DNA from 2 places in the Rhizobium sp. RAF36 genome. Region 2 is predicted to be linked to the other one. Evidence: riboswitches for the same ligand, from Rfam matches in the RefSeq annotation. Region 2 holds a riboswitch; the other holds the start of a gene.
What was found. A riboswitch is a leader RNA that binds a small molecule or an ion and turns the genes downstream of it on or off. The one in region 2 is predicted to bind cobalamin.
Positions count from the first base shown of each region.

Region 1: linked by a shared signal. The riboswitch ahead of metE (5-methyltetrahydropteroyltriglutamate--homocysteine S-methyltransferase) and the one ahead of bluB (5,6-dimethylbenzimidazole synthase) in region 2 are both predicted to bind cobalamin.

Region 1 is NZ_JBFREC010000004.1:264,496-273,103, forward strand. It holds gene AB4Z25_RS16530 (peroxidase family protein) at 1-3,342, opposite strand, end outside; gene AB4Z25_RS16535 (sensor histidine kinase) at 3,771-5,180, shown strand; gene AB4Z25_RS16540 (response regulator) at 5,337-6,011, shown strand; cobalamin riboswitch at 6,088-6,283, shown strand; gene metE (5-methyltetrahydropteroyltriglutamate--homocysteine S-methyltransferase) at 6,386-8,608, shown strand, end outside.
Region 2 is NZ_JBFREC010000001.1:662,224-670,831, reverse strand. It holds gene AB4Z25_RS03340 (NADP-dependent malic enzyme) at 1-1,060, shown strand, start outside; gene AB4Z25_RS03335 (DUF2865 domain-containing protein) at 1,185-2,282, shown strand; gene bluB (5,6-dimethylbenzimidazole synthase) at 2,279-2,962, opposite strand; cobalamin riboswitch at 3,006-3,186, opposite strand; gene AB4Z25_RS03325 (TolB family protein) at 3,205-4,035, opposite strand; gene AB4Z25_RS03320 (hypothetical protein) at 4,177-4,383, opposite strand; gene AB4Z25_RS03315 (NAD+ synthase) at 4,428-6,107, opposite strand; gene AB4Z25_RS03310 (LTA synthase family protein) at 6,350-8,239, shown strand; gene AB4Z25_RS03305 (DUF1003 domain-containing protein) at 8,322-8,608, shown strand, end outside.

The sequences.
Region 1 (8,608 bases), on a different contig from region 2:
CGTATCGTCGCCCTTGTGGATCGCCCAATCGAAACCGGCCATGCCGTTGCTGCGCTGGATGCCGTCGCCCTGGAACATGATGTCGTCGCCGGATTCGGCGTCGTAGTCGGTGTCGCTGCCATCGCCGTTCAGAACGTCATGGCCGATGATCGAGGAGTTGAAGAACAGCTCGGAGTTTTCGCCAGACAGCGTGTCGAAACGGCCGCCGCCCTCGATCCAGTCGTTGCCCTCGTTGCCCATCAGGAAGTCGCCGCCGTCACCACCGCGGATGAAGTCGTCGCCGAGGCCGCCGAGAACGTGCTTGCCATCGGGGCCCGCGATGATGAAGTCCTTGCCGTCATTGCCGAAGATCAGCGCCAGGCCGCTACCGCCGTGGATGACGTCGTTGCCGCCTTCGCCATGCAGGAAGTCGGCGGCGCCGATATCTGTGCCGGCATTGGTGATGATGTCGTCACCCTCTCCACCATGGACGTGGTCGACGCCGTAGCCGGCTTCGAGCGTGTCGTTGCCGCCATAGCCCCAGATCGTGTCGTCGCCTTCGCCGGCAATGATCGTATCGTCTTCCTCGGTGCCGCCCATGACGACGTGGTCGCCGCCGTGATAGGCCATGTAGTCGAGGTCGCCGTCGCCATCGGGGTCGCGGCGCACGACCAGCGGAGTCAGCGCCTGCAGGATCGGGTCGGTGAAGATCGGATCGGCGCCGACCTGCTTCGAGATGTCCATCTCAAGCGTATGGTCAGGCGTCGAGAAGATGTCGCCCGACAGCGCCGTCGAACCTTCGCCCAGATCGGTATTGCGCATGATGATCTTGCTCAGCGAGTTGTTTTCCAGCTCGTTGAGAAGGTTCAGGCCCTGGACGCGGGAGAGATAGTAGAAGCGGTCCGATTCCTGCAGGTTTTCCATCTGCAGTTCGAAGACGAAGGAGAAGGTGGAGCCGAGCATGCCGCCGAAATCCATCTTCTTCTCGGCAAGGCCGCCGATCCACAGATCGATGTCGTTGAGACCCGTCTCAGCCGTCGCCCAGGCGCCGGTCGAATTCAGGAATTCCAGACGGTCGGCAGGTGCGCCTGCCGTGCCGAGCACGATCGACGCGGCGGCGGCGCGCTTGGCGTCGAGCGTCGTTGCACTGGTGATCGAGGAGTGCGTGCCGTAGGCAGCGATGAAGTTGACGATCGACGCGGTGTTCTGCAGGTTCAGCGCGAAATCGGTCCAGCTGACATAGGGCTTCAGCTGGGTGTCCTGACCGGCTGCTTGGTAGAACTGCGCACGTGCGTCGTTCAGCGTCGGCAGGCCGACGTCGCGGCCGCGGGCGATGTTGAGGGCGGCAAGATCGAGCGGGATACCGACCAGCTGGTTGCGCAGGACGTCGGTGACGAATTCGTCGATCTCGTTGCCGCCCTGTCGGGACATGCCGCGGATGATGGCACCGGCTGCCTGATCGTGATTGACGAGCACGTTGCCATTGGCATCGACGGCGCCGAGTTCCAGCGGGTTCAGGAAGCCGTCGAAGAGCGTGATGTTATCGAAGCTGAAAGTACCATCCGCATTTTCCACGAGGCGGTCGATATCCTGGTTCAGCATCGAGTGGCCGAAGCGGTAAACCGCGTGGGCGAACTCGGCGAAGATCGCCGGATTGATGTCGGTCGACGGCTCGAAGACGAAGGCATCGATATCCGGCTGCATCTTGCGGCCAAATTCCTCGAAGACGAGGTGCTGATACTGCATTTCGGTGGTGAAGCGGCCTGCCTGGAACAGACGCTCGCCGTTCCAGACGAGTCCCTCAAGTTCTGCCTCGGTTGTCGGCAGCGTGGTAATCGGCTCAAGCAGCCACTGGTTGATAAAGACCAAGTCGGCGCTGTCGAGAACGACCTGCTTGGTCTGCTCGACGACGCCGTTGTGCTCCGAGTGGAAGATGTGATGGATCGACGTCAGGCCGATATTCTCGTTGCCGCGGCCGTCGCCGGTGATGTAGTGGGCGTCGAGCAACTCGTCATCGTAGGCAGTCTGCTGACCGCGGCTGTTGAAGCCGCCGGAATAGCCTACGGCGTCGTCACCGTCGGCCTGCAGGACGCCACCGGCGATGACCGGTACTGCAGCATGGGCGATGTCATCGAGGAAGGCGTGGCCGATGCGGACGGCTCCAGCGGTGCTGACAGGAGCGCCCGGCGTGCCTGAGACAACGATGTCGTCGGCGGTGTTCGGAATCCCGTCCGCGCCGATGCCGGTGATCACCTGGGCGAAGCCGTTGGCATCGGGGATGAAGCGGCCATAAGGATCGGTGCGCAGCAGTGGAATGTTGGTGACATCGGCATCGGTCAGGTCGATGCCGAGCATCTCGCGGGCCTGCGCCTTGATGTCTGCCCAGGTGGGCAGGCCACGGTCGCCGTCGAGCAGATGGCCGGTCGCGACAGGCTTGCCCTCATGCATGACATATTCGCGCAGGAACACCTGATGCGATGCATGCGAGGTGTAGGTCTGGTTCTGGTCGACCCAGGGAGTCGTGGTGTTGGCAGCCACTTCGCCATCGGCGTCGCGGCTGGCGCGGGTCAGGACCATGAAATTGGTGTGCGGCGTTGCGGGGTTGTAGAGCGGGTCATCCGGCGAGAGCGGAATGTAGACCGTTCCGGCACCGCCCTTGGCCACGAGGTCGAGGCCATGGTCGAAGAACTGGCCGAACAGCGTGAACATCGAGTTGTAAGGCGCGGAGTCGCCGATATCGGGCGAGACGTTCTCGAACGTGTAGACGTAGACGGGACTGCCCGCGGCGGCGAGAACGGTGCCATCGGGGCCGACGACGTTGGTTGCATGGGCGACGGGCGCGCCATTGGCGTCCTGCATCGGTACGCGCGTTGCCGTCTTGCCCTCGGCGAGCATGGCATCATAGACCATGATCGCGGCCGGGTTGTTGCTGGTCTGATCGACGATCAGGTTGGAGATGATGCGCGGATCGGCGTCGACGACTGTGCCGGGTGCAAGCATCGGGCTGCCGCTCGGTGTGCCCGGCGTGTAGTTGCCGTTGGTCAGGTAAACCGGATTTTGCGGTGTCCCGAACATCTGTGTGTCGTCATTTTCGTTGAGGTAGGTCGGCTGCACCAGCGGCGTGAACGGCTGGTCGGCGGCGCCCCAGGTTTCCTTGCCATCGAGCAGGTTGTTGTAGCTGCCGTCGACGGTTCGGAGGCCGTAGGGCAGGAGATGCGCCTGCGGTGCACCGGTGCCGGTCGCGCCGGCTGCTTCGCCGGCTTCGGCGACGAGCGCGGCAAGGTCACCACCGGCCGCATGCTGTTCGGCGATGGCGATCTGCTTCAGGATGAACTCGAGATCGTGTCTTACAAGCGTAACCATTTTCCCCTCCGTCGGCGCGCTGTCCTGGCGCCTGGTTTTTCGCAAACTTGTCCTGTCCGCCGGATCGCGCTGCGAGCCCGGCGGTTTGAATTGCCCCTGATGTCTTCAAAGCCCGCCTTGCAGGGCTGGCTTGGGATGATGCGATCTTGCGGAAAGTTGCCGGGGTTTTGAACGGCGCATGGTCGGACGATGTTTTCGATGTTCGTCCACGGCAAAAGCAGGTCTTCGGTCCTTATCCTTCCGGGAGTAAGGTCCTATGATGAATTGGCCTTTGGTCTGATAGAATTCATACGGGCCTATAGTACAAAAATGGTGCTTTATTTCCTTGGGTAATATTGCAAGGATGATAGCGCTATCGGCCTTGGGGGGACGTTTTGCCGGACGAATACTTAGGCGCCAGAAATGCTGGCGTAGATGAAAGCGCGGAAGTGCCGCGACTGTTTACGCGTATCCTTCGATGGGGCGCCGAGCGGACCCTTTCCACGCAGTTCCTGATCGCCAGCAGCTTGGTTATTCTGATCGCCACGGTTTCTGCGGGCTATCTGACGACGCGGCTGGTTGCCGACAAAGCGCTCAGCGGAAAGGCCGGCACGACGGCCTTGCTGGTTCAGAGCCTGACTGAGGCTGAGGTGCAGGAACTGGGCGGCTCGACGCGCCTTAAGGCCGCCAGCATCGCCCATCTCGACGCGCTGTTCGGCGATGCGGATCTCCAGGCGCGTTTCCCGCATATCGAGATATGGGCGCCCGACGGGACTGTTGCCTATTCCCGGACCAAACAGATGATCGGCCACCGCTTCAGTTTCCCCGAGGGCCTGCAGCGCGCCTTGAAAGGCGAAATTGTCGCCGTCTATGCCGATCTTCATGCCGACGAGCATACGTTCCGCAACATCAATACCGAATATCTCGAAATCTACAGCCCGCTGCATGACCAGGCCTCGGGGCGGATCATCGGCGTGGCCGAGATCCATGAGGATCCGAGCGGTTTTGTCGATGAGCTCGCGCGGCTGCGGGTGGTCACCTGGACGACGGTGGCGTTGTTCTCCTTCGTCGTCATGCTCGGCCTGTTCCTGATCGTCAGGCGCGGCAGCCGGACGATCGAGCATCAGCGGCAGGTTCTGAGCCACCGCGCCGAGGAGGCCGAGTCCGCCTCGAAGGAATTGATGGAGTTGAGGGATACGGCGCGCCGGGCCTCCATGGAATTCGCCAACCTCAACGAGACCTTCATCCGCCGCATCGGCGCCGATCTGCATGACGGCCCGGTACAGCTGATGACGCTGGCGATCCTGCAGCTCGACGAGTTGCGCGACCTGACCAAGAAGGATGAGCGCGCAAGGCTCCTCGACGAGACCAGCAAGACGCTCGGTGAAGCGCTGATCGAGGCCCGGACGGTCACCAAATCGCTGCTCTTGCCTGAGATCCTGCATCTCTGGGCCAAGGACGTGGTGGCCGAGGCGATCAGGCAGCATGAGGCGCGGACCAAGACCAAGGTCGCCTTTGTGTCCAGCGGCACCAATGCCGACCTGCCGCCGGCGCTGAAGACCTGCATCTACCGCTTCGTTCAGGAAGGGCTCAACAACGCCTACCGCCACGCTGGTGGCAACGGCCAGCGTGTCCGATGTCGGATCGACATGCCAGTCATCGCGATTTCGGTCGGGGATGACGGTTTGCCCTCCGGGACGGTGCCTTTCGCGGCGCGCGAGGGCGGAATGGGGCTCTATGGCCTCCGGCAGAGGATCGAGAGCTTCGGCGGTAAGCTTGCTGTTAACAAACGGCCCGGGGGCGGCATGATGCTGGAGATGGTGCTGGAGTTGCAGCAGGCCGACGCAACTGGCCTATAAGGCGACGGACTATCCGAATTGATAACTGGCTGAAAGCATAGAGATCGAATAGACAGAAATCCGATGAAGTTAACCAAGCATTAAAATCCGTCTTTATGTTTGGCTCTGTTTACTTTAGAGCTATCGGAAAGAAGACGAGGGGGTTTATTCGTCATCATGTCTATCTCTGTCGCATTCGTTGATGATCATCCAATATTGTTGGATGGACTAGTTAATCTTTACTCGGCGAAGGAAGATCTTCGAGTGACTGCCCGCGGGCAGAACGCCATCGACGCGCTGAAGATCGTCGAGGAGCACCGGCCCGACGTTCTTGTCACCGATCTCAGTATGCCGGGCGATACACTGGCGGCACTCGAGCTGATCCAGAAGAACTACGAAGGCACGAAGGTCGTGGTCTTCACCGCCACCGCCAATATCGACACGGCGATCCAGGTGCTCAATCTCGGCGTCTGCGGCTATGTGCTGAAGGGCAGCACGGCGCGCGATCTGTATGAGGCGATCAAGACCGTGCATGACGGCAGCACGTTCATCACGCCGGGTTTCGCCACCAAGGTGATCCTGTCGATGAAGACGGCCGAGGTGCGCCGCAAGGCGCAGATGCAGAAGCGCCTGAGCGCCCGCGAGGAGCAGATCGTCAACTACCTGCTGCAGGGCAAGACCAACCGCGAAATCGCCAGCATGCTCGATATCAGCGAGAAGACCGTCAAGCACTACATGACGATCCTGATGCAGAAGCTCGATGCCCGCAATCGCGTCGAAGTGGTGCTTGCTGCCCAGAAGCTGCAGTCTCCCGCGGAGACCGGCGCGCCATCCTCGATGCTGTTGTCGTAATCGGCGAGCACAGCCAACCAAAGAAACAAAGACATAAGCATATCTTTATGTCTATTGACGTGTGATCCGCGATGCGACATGCTCGTGTCATCGTGGTTCTGCGGACCTTTGGTCCGGAGCTAAGAGGGAATCCGGTGAAAATGCCGGAGCTGCCCCCGCAACTGTAAGCGGCGAGCGGCCGTCCATTCATGTCACTGGGGAAGACGCCCCGGGAAGACGGACGGCAGCGTTGACCCGCAAGCCAGGAGACCTGCCGCGATCGATAACGTCCACGGGCGGGGTGTCCGGTGTGCCGCTTTTGCGACCGGCACGCCTGTGTCCGCGCGCCGATGCGTCATCCCAAGCCTTGCCCATAACCCTCGGGGTAAGGAAACATGAGCATCAAGACTGCAAATCTCGGATTCCCGCGTATCGGAAAGCACCGCGAACTGAAGTTCGCGCTGGAAAGCTATTGGGCCGGAAAGGCCGATAGGACAGCACTTCTCGACGTCGCCAAGACATTGCGGGCCGAACATTGGACCCTGCAGAAGGCCAAGGGGATCGATATCATCCCGTCCAACGACTTTTCCCTCTACGACCATGTGCTCGACACGGCGGTGATGGTCGGCGCCGTACCGGCCGAATATGGCTGGAAGGGCGGCCCCGTCGATCTCGACATCTATTTCGCCATGGCGCGCGGCTCAGTGGGCGCTGAGCACAGCGATTGCGGCCATGCGCATCATCATGAGGGCGTTCCGGCGCTCGAAATGACCAAGTGGTTCGATACCAACTACCACTACATGGTGCCGGAATTCACCCGCGACCAGCGCTTCGCGCTGACCGAAAACAAGCCGCTGCAGATGTTCCGCGAGGCGAAGGCGCTCGGTATCCACACGCGCCCGGTCATTTTCGGCCCGGTGACCTTCCTGAAGCTCGGCAAGGCGACGCAGGCAGGCTTTGATCCGATAGAACTGCTCGACCGGTTGCTCCCTGTCTATGCGGCCATCCTCGCGGAGCTCAGCACTGCGGGCGCCGATTGGGTGCAGATCGACGAGCCAGCCCTGGTGCTCGATCTCACAGACGCTGAGCGGAACGCGCTGACCACGGCCTACAGCGCGCTTCACCAGCTGGTGCCGAACCTGAAGATCATGATCGCCAGCTATTTCGGCGCATTGGGCGACAATCTCAAGACAGCAGCGGCGCTGCCGGTTGCCGGTCTGCACGTCGATCTGGTGCGCGCGCCCGAGCAGCTTGATGCGGTCGTATCGGCGGTGCCTGATGACCGGGTATTGTCTCTCGGCGTCATCGATGGCCGCAACATCTGGCGCGCTGATCTTGAGAAACTGCTGGATCGGGTCGAGGCGCTTTCCAAAACGCGTCCAATCGAAATCGCGCCATCTTGCTCGCTTCTGCATGTGCCGATCGATCTTGCTCTCGAAACCGCTATTGATGCCGAGGTCAGGGGATGGCTGGCTTCTGCCACGCAGAAGCTGGATGAGCTGGCGGTCCTCGGCCAGGCACTTTCGCAGGGGCGCGATTGCGTGACGGATGCCATCGGCAGCTCTTCGAGGGCCGCGGCCGCCCGCGCGGCATCGCCGAAGGTCAATGATCCCGCGGTCAGGCAGCGGATTGCAGCGATCGACGAGACCATGAAGCGCCGCAAGGCCGGTTTCGCCGAGCGCAAGGCGATCCAGCAGACGGATATGCGCTTGCCGCTGTTCCCGACGACGACGATCGGGTCCTTTCCGCAGACGCCTGAAGTCCGCAAGGCCCGTTCGGCACACACGAAGGGGACGCTCAGCAATGCGGACTATGAGGCTTTCCTGCGCAAGGAAACCGAAGCAGCCATCCGCTGGCAGGAGGAAATCGGCCTCGATGTGCTCGTTCATGGCGAGTTCGAGCGCAATGACATGGTGCAGTATTTTGGCGAGCAGCTGTCAGGCTTTGCCTTCACGCAGCATGCCTGGGTACAGAGCTATGGGTCGCGCTATGTCCGCCCGCCTATTATCTTCGGCGATATCGCGCGGCCGAAGCCGATGACGACAAGCTGGTGGCAATATGCCCAGTCTCTGACAGACCGGCCGGTGAAGGGCATGCTGACTGGACCGGTGACGATCCTCAACTGGTCCTTCGTGCGTGATGATATCGCCCGAAGCGAAGCATGCCGGCAGATCGCGCTGGCGATTCGCGACGAGGTCGGTGATCTCGAAAAGGCCGGCGCCAGAATGATCCAGATCGACGAGGCAGCACTCCGGGAAGGCCTGCCGCTGCGGCGCTCGCAATGGAAGACCTATCTCGACTGGGCCGTCGAAAGCTTCCGCCTGTGCTCGACCGGTGTCAGCAACGCGACGCAGATCCACACGCATATGTGCTACTCGGAGTTCAACGACATCATCGATGCGATCGCCGCGATGGATGCGGATGTGATCTCGATCGAGACGTCGCGCTCGAAGATGGAGCTGCTGGAGGCATTCCGCGGTTTCGACTATCCGAACGAAATCGGCCCGGGTGTCTACGACATCCACTCGCCACGCGTTCCCGATATTGCCGATATGACCGGTCTGCTTCTTCTGGCGCGCGAGCGGCTTGGCGATTCGCAGCTCTGGATCAATCCGGAT
Region 2 (8,608 bases):
ACGCCGTCCGATCACCGATTTCGACGCCTATCTCGACCAGCTGAACCGCTTCGTCTTCCGCTCCGGCTTCATCATGAAGCCGATCTTCACGGCCGCCAAGGCTGCCGAAAAGAAGCGGGTGATCTTCTCCGAAGGTGAAGACGAACGCGTGCTCCGCGCCGCTCAGGTTCTCATCGAAGAAGGCATTGCCGAACCGATCCTGATCGGCCGTCCGCAGGTCATCGAAACCCGCCTGCAGCGCTATGGCCTGCGCATCCGCCCGCTTTCCGACTTCGCCGTCATCAACCCGGAAGACGATCCGCGCTTCCGCGAATATGTCGATCTCTATCTGTCGCTCGTCGGCCGCCGGGGCGTTATCCCGGAAGCGGCCCGCACGATCGTGCGTACCAACACCACCGTCATCGGGGCGCTGGCGCTGCGCCGCGGCGAAGCAGACGCGCTGATCTGCGGCCTCGAAGGCCGTTACGAGAAGCACCTGCGCGACGTTCGCCAGATCATCGGCAAGCGCAAGGATGTCCGCGATTTTTCAGCGCTCAGCCTGCTGATCTCGCAGCGTGGCGCCACCTTCTTCACCGACACCTACGTGACGTTCAATCCGAGCGCCGAGGAAGTGGCTGAATCAGCCGTTCTGGCTGCCGAGGAAATCAAGCGCTTCGGCATCACGCCGCGCGCCGCCCTCGTCTCGCATTCCAACTTCGGCTCGCGCGAAAGCGAAAGCGCCACGAAGATGCGCGGTGCCCTGCAGCTGATCCGTGATGCCGCCCCTGATCTCGAAGTCGATGGCGAAATGCATGGTGAGAGCGCAATCGCCGACGAAATCCGCAAGCGCGTCATGCCGTCCACCACGCTGCACGGTGAAGCCAACCTGCTGGTCTTCCCGAACCTCGATGCGGCCAACATCACGCTCGGCGTCGTCAAGTCGATGACCGACGGCCTGCATGTCGGCCCCATCCTGCTCGGCACCGCGCTCCCGGCCCATATTCTGGCGCCGTCGGTGACGTCGCGCGGTGTGGTCAATATGGCGGCGCTTGCCGTCGTCGAGGCCCAGCAGCCGGCGTGATTTGCCGTCGATCGGAAAAATGCGTTAGAATTCCTTCGTTAGCTTGTTAACGGAAGGCAGCTAGACAGAACGGATGCGGCAAATGCTCTGCCGCTTCCGGTTTATTATGCTGCGGGATGATACCGTGAAACGCCGAAGCCTGACCCTTGCTCTCTTTCTCGCTGCTGCCGCGCCCGCGGCGGCGCAGACCAGCGCGATCTGCGAAGATCTGCGCGGACGCCTTGCCGACCTGCCGCAGGTGATCGGCAACGGCCCGGAGATCCGCCAATATGCAAGCGCCATAGCCGAACAGAACCTCGAGCTCCGCAAGCTGCGCAACGACCTGCGCAGCAACGGCTGCAGCGTCGACAGCATGGTCGTCATCGGCGGCGAGAACGACCGCTACTGCGGCGATCTGCAGGAATCGGAATCGCGGATGATCGACAACATCCACTACCTCCAGGAGCGCCGCAACCAACTGCGGGAGGCCGGCGGCAGCGACGTCAACGAACGCCGCGAACTGATGGCGGCCCTCGACGATAACGGCTGCAACGACGATCCGGGCTATCAGCCGGACGAGCGCGCCTATGTCCCGGCGCCAAGTACCGAAGAACAGGCGATGCGCGGCGATACCTTCATTCCGCTCGGCAACGGCGAGGAAGGCAACACCCAATATGGCGTGCCCCGCGGCGAGATGATGTCGCATGTCAGCACCATGTGCGTGCGAAGCTGCGACGGCGGCTTCTTCCCGATCAGCACCAATGCGACCTCGATCGATTTCAGCCGCGACGCCTCCACTTGCTCGAAAATGTGCCCCGGCATCGAGACGGAGCTGTTCTATCAGGACGTCTCCAACACCGACGCGGCCAACATGATCTCGGCCGCGACCGGCGCGCGCTACAGCGCCATGCCGAACGCCTTCGCCTACAAGAACCGGGCGCCCGGTGAGAAATCCTCCTGCAGCTGCAATCTGACCGCCTATTACGAGCAGATGCGCAAGAACCAGACGGTCAGCGCGCCGCCGCCAAAGGGCTCGATCACGACGATCACGACCAAGCCGCCGGCAACTGCAGCCCCCACACCGGCTGCGCCGCAGGCACAGGTACCGGACCGCCCCTACGACCCCGGCAACAGCAAGGTACGCCAGATCGGCCCGCAATTTCTCGCGGGCGACCAGGGCAGTATCGACCTGAAGAACCCGGCGACATCTGGGCCGCAGCCGCAGCAGCAACAACAGAATTAGCGGCGGCCCCAGCCATCGCGGAAGATCAAATCGTCGAGCGAAAGCCGCTGCCGCCAGCCTTTAACGGCCAGCTCGGGCTCGCTATAGAGCGTATCGACATAGCCGACGCATAGCCAGGCGACGATCTCGATATGCGCGGGCACGCCGAGAATGTCCTTGAGCTCGCTCTCATGGAAAATGCTGACCCAGCCGACGCCAATGCCTTCGGCCCGTGCCGCGAGCCAGAGGTTCTGCACCGCACAGACGGTTGAATAGCTATCCATCCGCGGATTATGCGTGCGCCCCAGCACGACGTCACCGCTGCGTGACGGATCGCAGGTGATGCAGATGCCGAGCGGCGCCTTGAGGATACCCTCGAGCTTCAGCGACCGGTATGTCGCCTGCCGCTCACCATCGAACATCCCGGCCGCCTCGCGGTTCGCCCTGTCGAAGGCGTTCCACACGCGCTGACGCACACCTGCATCTTCGACAACGATAAAATTCCAGGGCTGCATGAAGCCAACCGAGGGCGCGTGGTGCGCGGCTCCGAGTAGCCGCATCAGCACGTCGGATGGTACAGGATCAGGCAGAAACTGGTCGCGCACATCGCGCCTGGTCATGATCGCCCGGTAGACGGCGTCGCGCTCGTCAGCGGAAAAGGCGGACGCGCCTTCAAGCGCATCCTTGTTCATGGGCCGCATCGTCAAATCCCCAACAACGCAACCGCCCCGCCGTCCGCGCGGGATCAGTCTATGATGCCAGGCCGGTCTTCTGACTTGGCGTCATCCGCCCACCGCAGCCTTCCCGGTGTCAACCAGTGGCATGATGCGGCAGGCGTCGGCCTTACAGCGTTGGGCACGTTCCGGGCTTGCACCGGATTCCCGATTCTCCCGCGGCAAGCGGGCACCTGACCCATGCCTCTTGCCCGCTTTTACGAGAAGCTTCAAGTAGCCGGGAAATACCGGACATAGGCAAACTCGTCACCATCAGGTGACCAGCAGGGAACATTGATCGTGCCCTGCCCGCCGAACAGCTCGAAGAGCGTCGTCAGATTGCCGCCGTCCATATCCATCAATCGCAGGCGCACATGCAGGTCGCGCGGATGATCGAAGACGTCAGGATCGTAGGAAAGCAGCAGCACCTTGTCGTTGGTAGGCGCCGGATGGGCAAACCAGTTGCCGTAATTGTCGTGCGTGACCTGCTCCAAACCGGTCCCATCGGGATGAATGCGCCAGATCTGCATCAGCCCGGTGCGGCTGGAATTGAAATAGATCCACTGCCCGTCGAAGGAATAGTCAGGCCCGTCATTGCGCCCCTCGCCATGCGTCAGCCGCCGCTCGGCGCCGCCATCGACGGAAATCGTGTAGATATCGAAGAGATCGCCGCGAATGCCGCAATAGGCGAGTTCCTTTCCGTCAGGCGACCAGCCATGCCAGTAGGACGGCAGGTTTTCGGTGATCTGTTTCGGCGCGCCGCCTTCCGACGGCAGGGTATAGATGCAGGATTTGCCATGCTCGGTCTTGTCGGAGATCACATACTGCCTTCCGTCGGGCGAAATGCCGTGATCGTTGTTGCAGGCCGTGGCAAAGCCGGTATCGACCTGCTGCAGACCGCCCTCACCGTCCGGTGACAAGCGATAGAGAAGGCCATCACCGTTCAGCAGTAGGTAGCGGCCATCGGGCGAAAAATTCGGCGCCTCGATCAGCTGCTCCGTCTGGAACACGACCCGGCTCCGACCGGTGCGGATATTGTAGATCTCGACCGAACTGCGCATGCATGCCTCCCGCATTTGCTGCGGCCCGGCGCTTAGCCGTTCCGCTTCATTCTGATTTGCATGCGGTTTGTGCCATGCATCTGCGTTTCGATAAAGGCGCATCGCTTCAAAAGCGAGCTGAGGTTCAAGGACACGAAATCCTCAGTTCAGAAGATGCCAACTCACTAGGAAAGGATGAATTCCAGATGCGACAGCGCCGACCGTAGCCAATGTAGCGAGAACAATCTGATATGTTTCGAGCTTCAACCGGCGCTCAAGAACGACCGTCTCGCCCCGCCAATAAAGCCGGTTTGCTTCGTCCAATTGAAAACCATCGAGCTCATCCAAGGCAATTGTGCGCAATGCCATGCTCGTCCCCTCTCAATCTAGACAAACTGCAAATGATAATACCCCTACCGATCCCTAAAACGGTTGGTGATCGGATAGCGGCGGTCGCGGCCGAAATTCTTCTTGGTGATCTTCACGCCTGGCGCCGACTGGCGGCGCTTGTATTCGGCGAGATAGAGCAGATGCTCGATCCGGTGCACCGTCGCGACATCGTGGCCGCGCGCGACGATCTCATCGACGCCCATTTCCTTCTCGACGAGGCATTCGAGAATGTCGTCGAGAACCGGATAAGGCGGCAGCGAATCCTGGTCGGTCTGATCAGGCCGCAGTTCGGCAGAGGGCGCCTTGTCGATGATGTTTTGTGGGATCACCACGCCTGATGGGCCAAGCGCATCCGGCGGCACATGCGCATTGCGCCAGCGCGAGATCGCATAGACCTGCATCTTGTAGAGGTCCTTGATCGGATTGAAGCCGCCGTTCATATCACCGTAGAGCGTCGCATAGCCGACCGACATTTCCGACTTGTTGCCGGTGGTGACGACCATCGAGCCGAACTTGTTGGAGATCGCCATCAGGATCGTGCCGCGGGCGCGGCTCTGCAGGTTTTCTTCGGTGATGCCGCTATCGGTGCCTTCGAAGAGATCGGAGAGCGCCGAGGTAAAGCCGGTCACCGGCGCCTCGATCGGCACGATGTCGTAGCGGCAGCCGAGCGCCTTGGCGCATTCGGCGGCATCGTTCAGCGAATCCTCGGACGTGTAGCGGTAGGGCAGCATGACGGTGCGGACCCGCTCCTCGCCCAGCGCATCGACGGCAATTGCCGCGCAGATCGCCGAGTCGATGCCGCCGGAGAGCCCAAGCACGACATTCTTGAAGCCGTTCTTGTTGACGTAGTCGCGGAAGCCGAGCAGGCAGGCCCGGTAATCGGCCTCCTCTTTCTCCGGAATATGCGACATCGGTCCTTCGCTGCAACGCCAGCCGTTGTCGCCGCGCTTCCAAGTGGTCACGGCAAGCGCCGGCTCGAACTGGCTCATCTGGAAGGCCAGCGACTTGTCGCCGTTGAAGGCAAAGCTCGCGCCGTCGAAGACCAGTTCGTCCTGGCCGCCGAGCTGGTTGGCGAAGATCAGCGGCAGGCCCGTTTCGATCACCTGACGCAGCGCCACCTGATGGCGCACATCCACCTTGCCGCGATAATAGGGCGAGCCGTTCGGCACCAGCAGGATTTCGGCGCCGCTTTCGGCCAGCGTCTCGCAGACGCCGAGATCGTTCCAGATCTCCTCGCAGATCGGCACGCCGATCCTGACACCACGGAAATTCACCGGTCCCGGCATCGAGCCTTCGCTGAACACACGCTTCTCGTCGAATTCGCCGTAATTCGGCAGATCGATCTTGTCCCGGAACACCAGGATCTTGCCGCCATCGAGCACCGCGACGGAATTGTGCCGCCCGGTCTCGCCCTGCCGCGGGAAGCCGACAATCAGACCCGGTCCGCCATCCGCGGTATCGGCTGCGAGGTCCTCGATGGCCTTGAGGCAGGCCTTCAGGAATGCCGGTTTCAGCACCAGATCCTCGGGCGGATAGCCGGAAATGAACAGCTCGGTCAAAAGCAGCAGATCCGCGCCCTGACGGGCCGCATCGGCGCGTGCCTCGCGGGCTTTGGCAAGATTTCCAGCAACATCGCCAACCGTTGGGTTGAGCTGGCCGACGGCAATCCGGAGCGTGTTCAAGGGAGCGTTTTCCTGTGTCATGTCATCTATTTAGCGCGCGCGCGTTCGCCCCGCAACGTGTCCTGCCATGAAAAGCCGCCGGGTCTGCTCAGACGAAAATTCAAATCTTCGGGAAAAGCAAGGAAACATTAACGGTTCATCTAGCGTTCATGGCGGGCATGTGACAGTTCGGTGAAGGTTTTATGACGCCGGGATGACGGCGGGAATGACATTGGAGTCCGCCCTTGATCGCGTTGGTCATGAAGTCCGCGCAGGCCAGAAGAATGGCGCTGCTTTCTGCTGGTCTCGGCGCGAATGTCCGCTCTCCCGCCGCCCGAGCCGCCCTCAGCATCGCATTCACCTTTTCGATGGCACTGCTCAGCGTCATCGCCGTCGAATGGATCGCCCGCAGCACGCTTGCCGATGTCGGCGATTTCCTGACCTCGACGGCCCGCCCCGGTATGACCACCGTCGTCATGCTGACCATCCTGATGCTGACGCTCGATGCCGCCTTCGGCCGCCGCTATCTCTCGGCGCTGATCCTCGTTCCGCTTGTCTTGATCCCCGCGTTCGTCTCCAATCAGAAGCAGCATTACCTGTCCGATCCCTTCTATCCCTCGGATATCCTCTTCGGCCGGCAGATCATGGAGTTGCTGCCGGTGATGGTGCGCGACCGGCCGTTCACGGCAATCGCCATCGTTGTCGGCCTAGTGCTGCTCGCCGCCGGCATGGTGTTCGGCTGGCGTTATGCCTGGCGCACCTTTCCGAAGCTGTCGAACCAGGCGCGTCTTCGCCGCCTCTGCCTCGGCCTGCCGGTGATCGCCGCCTTCGGTTCGCTGATGGATTATTCGCAATATTCCTACATCCGCGACCGCCTGCAGGTCGTGCCGATGATGTGGGACCAGAAGGAAAATTATCGCAGCAACGGCTTCATCCTCGCCTTCATCTTCAATGTGCCGATGGCCGATGTCGCCGCCCCTGCCGGCCTCAACGCCGAGGCGCTCGACGCGATCCCGGCCCGCAATTACGGCTATCTCGCCGGTCCGCGTGAAAAACCCGATGTCATCATGCTGATGAGCGAATCCTTCTGGGATCCGACGCGGCTGAAGAAGCTGAATTTCAGCGCCGACCCGATGCCGACGATCCGCGCCTCCCAGTCCGGCTATGTCTTCTCGCCCGAATTCGGCGGCATGACCGCCAATGTCGAGTTCGAGGCGCTGACGGGGTTCTCCAATGCCTTCCTGCCCTATGGCAGCATTCCCTATCAGCAATATATCCGCCGCGACGTCCCCTCGCTCGCGACCTTCTTCCGCGGCGAAGGCTACACGGCGCGCGCGCTCCATCCCTTCAGCGGCTGGTTCTGGAACCGCAACGAGGTCTACAAGGATTTCGGCTTCGAGGAGTTCCGCACCGAGGAAACCCTGCCGCCGATGGAAAAGCGCGGCATCTTTGCCTCCGACGACTCGCTGATGAAGGAAATCATGCGCGAGGGCGACGGACTGGATAAGCCGTTCTTTTTCTTCGCTGTCACGCTGCAGGGACATGGCCCGTACGAGGCCAACCGCTACGCCCATAACTCGATCGATATCCAGGGCGACATTCCGGAAGCCGACCGCGCAACGCTCGCAACCTATACGCAGGGCGTCAAGGAAGCCGACGACAGCCTGAAGATGCTGATGGACTGGGCCTCGCACCGCGACCGCGAGACGATCATCGTGCTCTGGGGCGACCACCTGCCTCCGCTCGGTAATGTCTATATGAGCGCCGGTTACATGCCGGACCAGGTCGCCACCCGCAAGGCGCCGCTCGATGTCATGAAGCAGCAGCACGAGACGCCGCTGGTGATCTGGTCGAACAAGAAGGGCGTCAAGCAGGATGTCGGCACCATCAGCCCGTCGCTGATCTCCTACAATCTTCTGAAGTTCGCCGGCTTCGAGCATCCCTACTACACCGGCTTCCTCGGCCGGGTGCAGAAGAAATACGACATCATCGACCGCTACCAGCTGGCAACCCGCAAGAACGAGGTGACGCCGGACTGGGTGCTCGATCCGAAGAAGCTCGATCCCTTGGTGCGCGATTACCGCTACCTGCAGCACGACGTCATGTTCGGCAAGGCGCAGACGCTCGACCGCTTCTTCCCGCAGCATGTGATGGTCAACGAAGCCAGCTACTGAGCAGCTAAGACACTAATTCGCATTGCATTCAGGCCATCAGCGGGAATACTGGCTCCGACGCGATACAGCATCGGAGCCTCGCATGTATAACCTCCCCAATTTCATCCACACGCATTTCGGCAAGAGTGCCGACGAACTCGGCGACATCGAGAAGCGCGTGCTGCAGAAGGCGCATGAACGGAAGATCATCTCCACCAACGTCAATGCCGTCCTTTCGGCCGAGTCGTCCTTCGGTCAGCGCATTGCCGATGGCATCGCCCGCGTCGGCGGCTCCTGGTCCTTCATCCTGACCTTTCTGGCCTTCCTGGTGATCTGGACTGTCATCAACACCATCATCCTGGCGACCGGCGCCTTCGACCCCTACCCCTT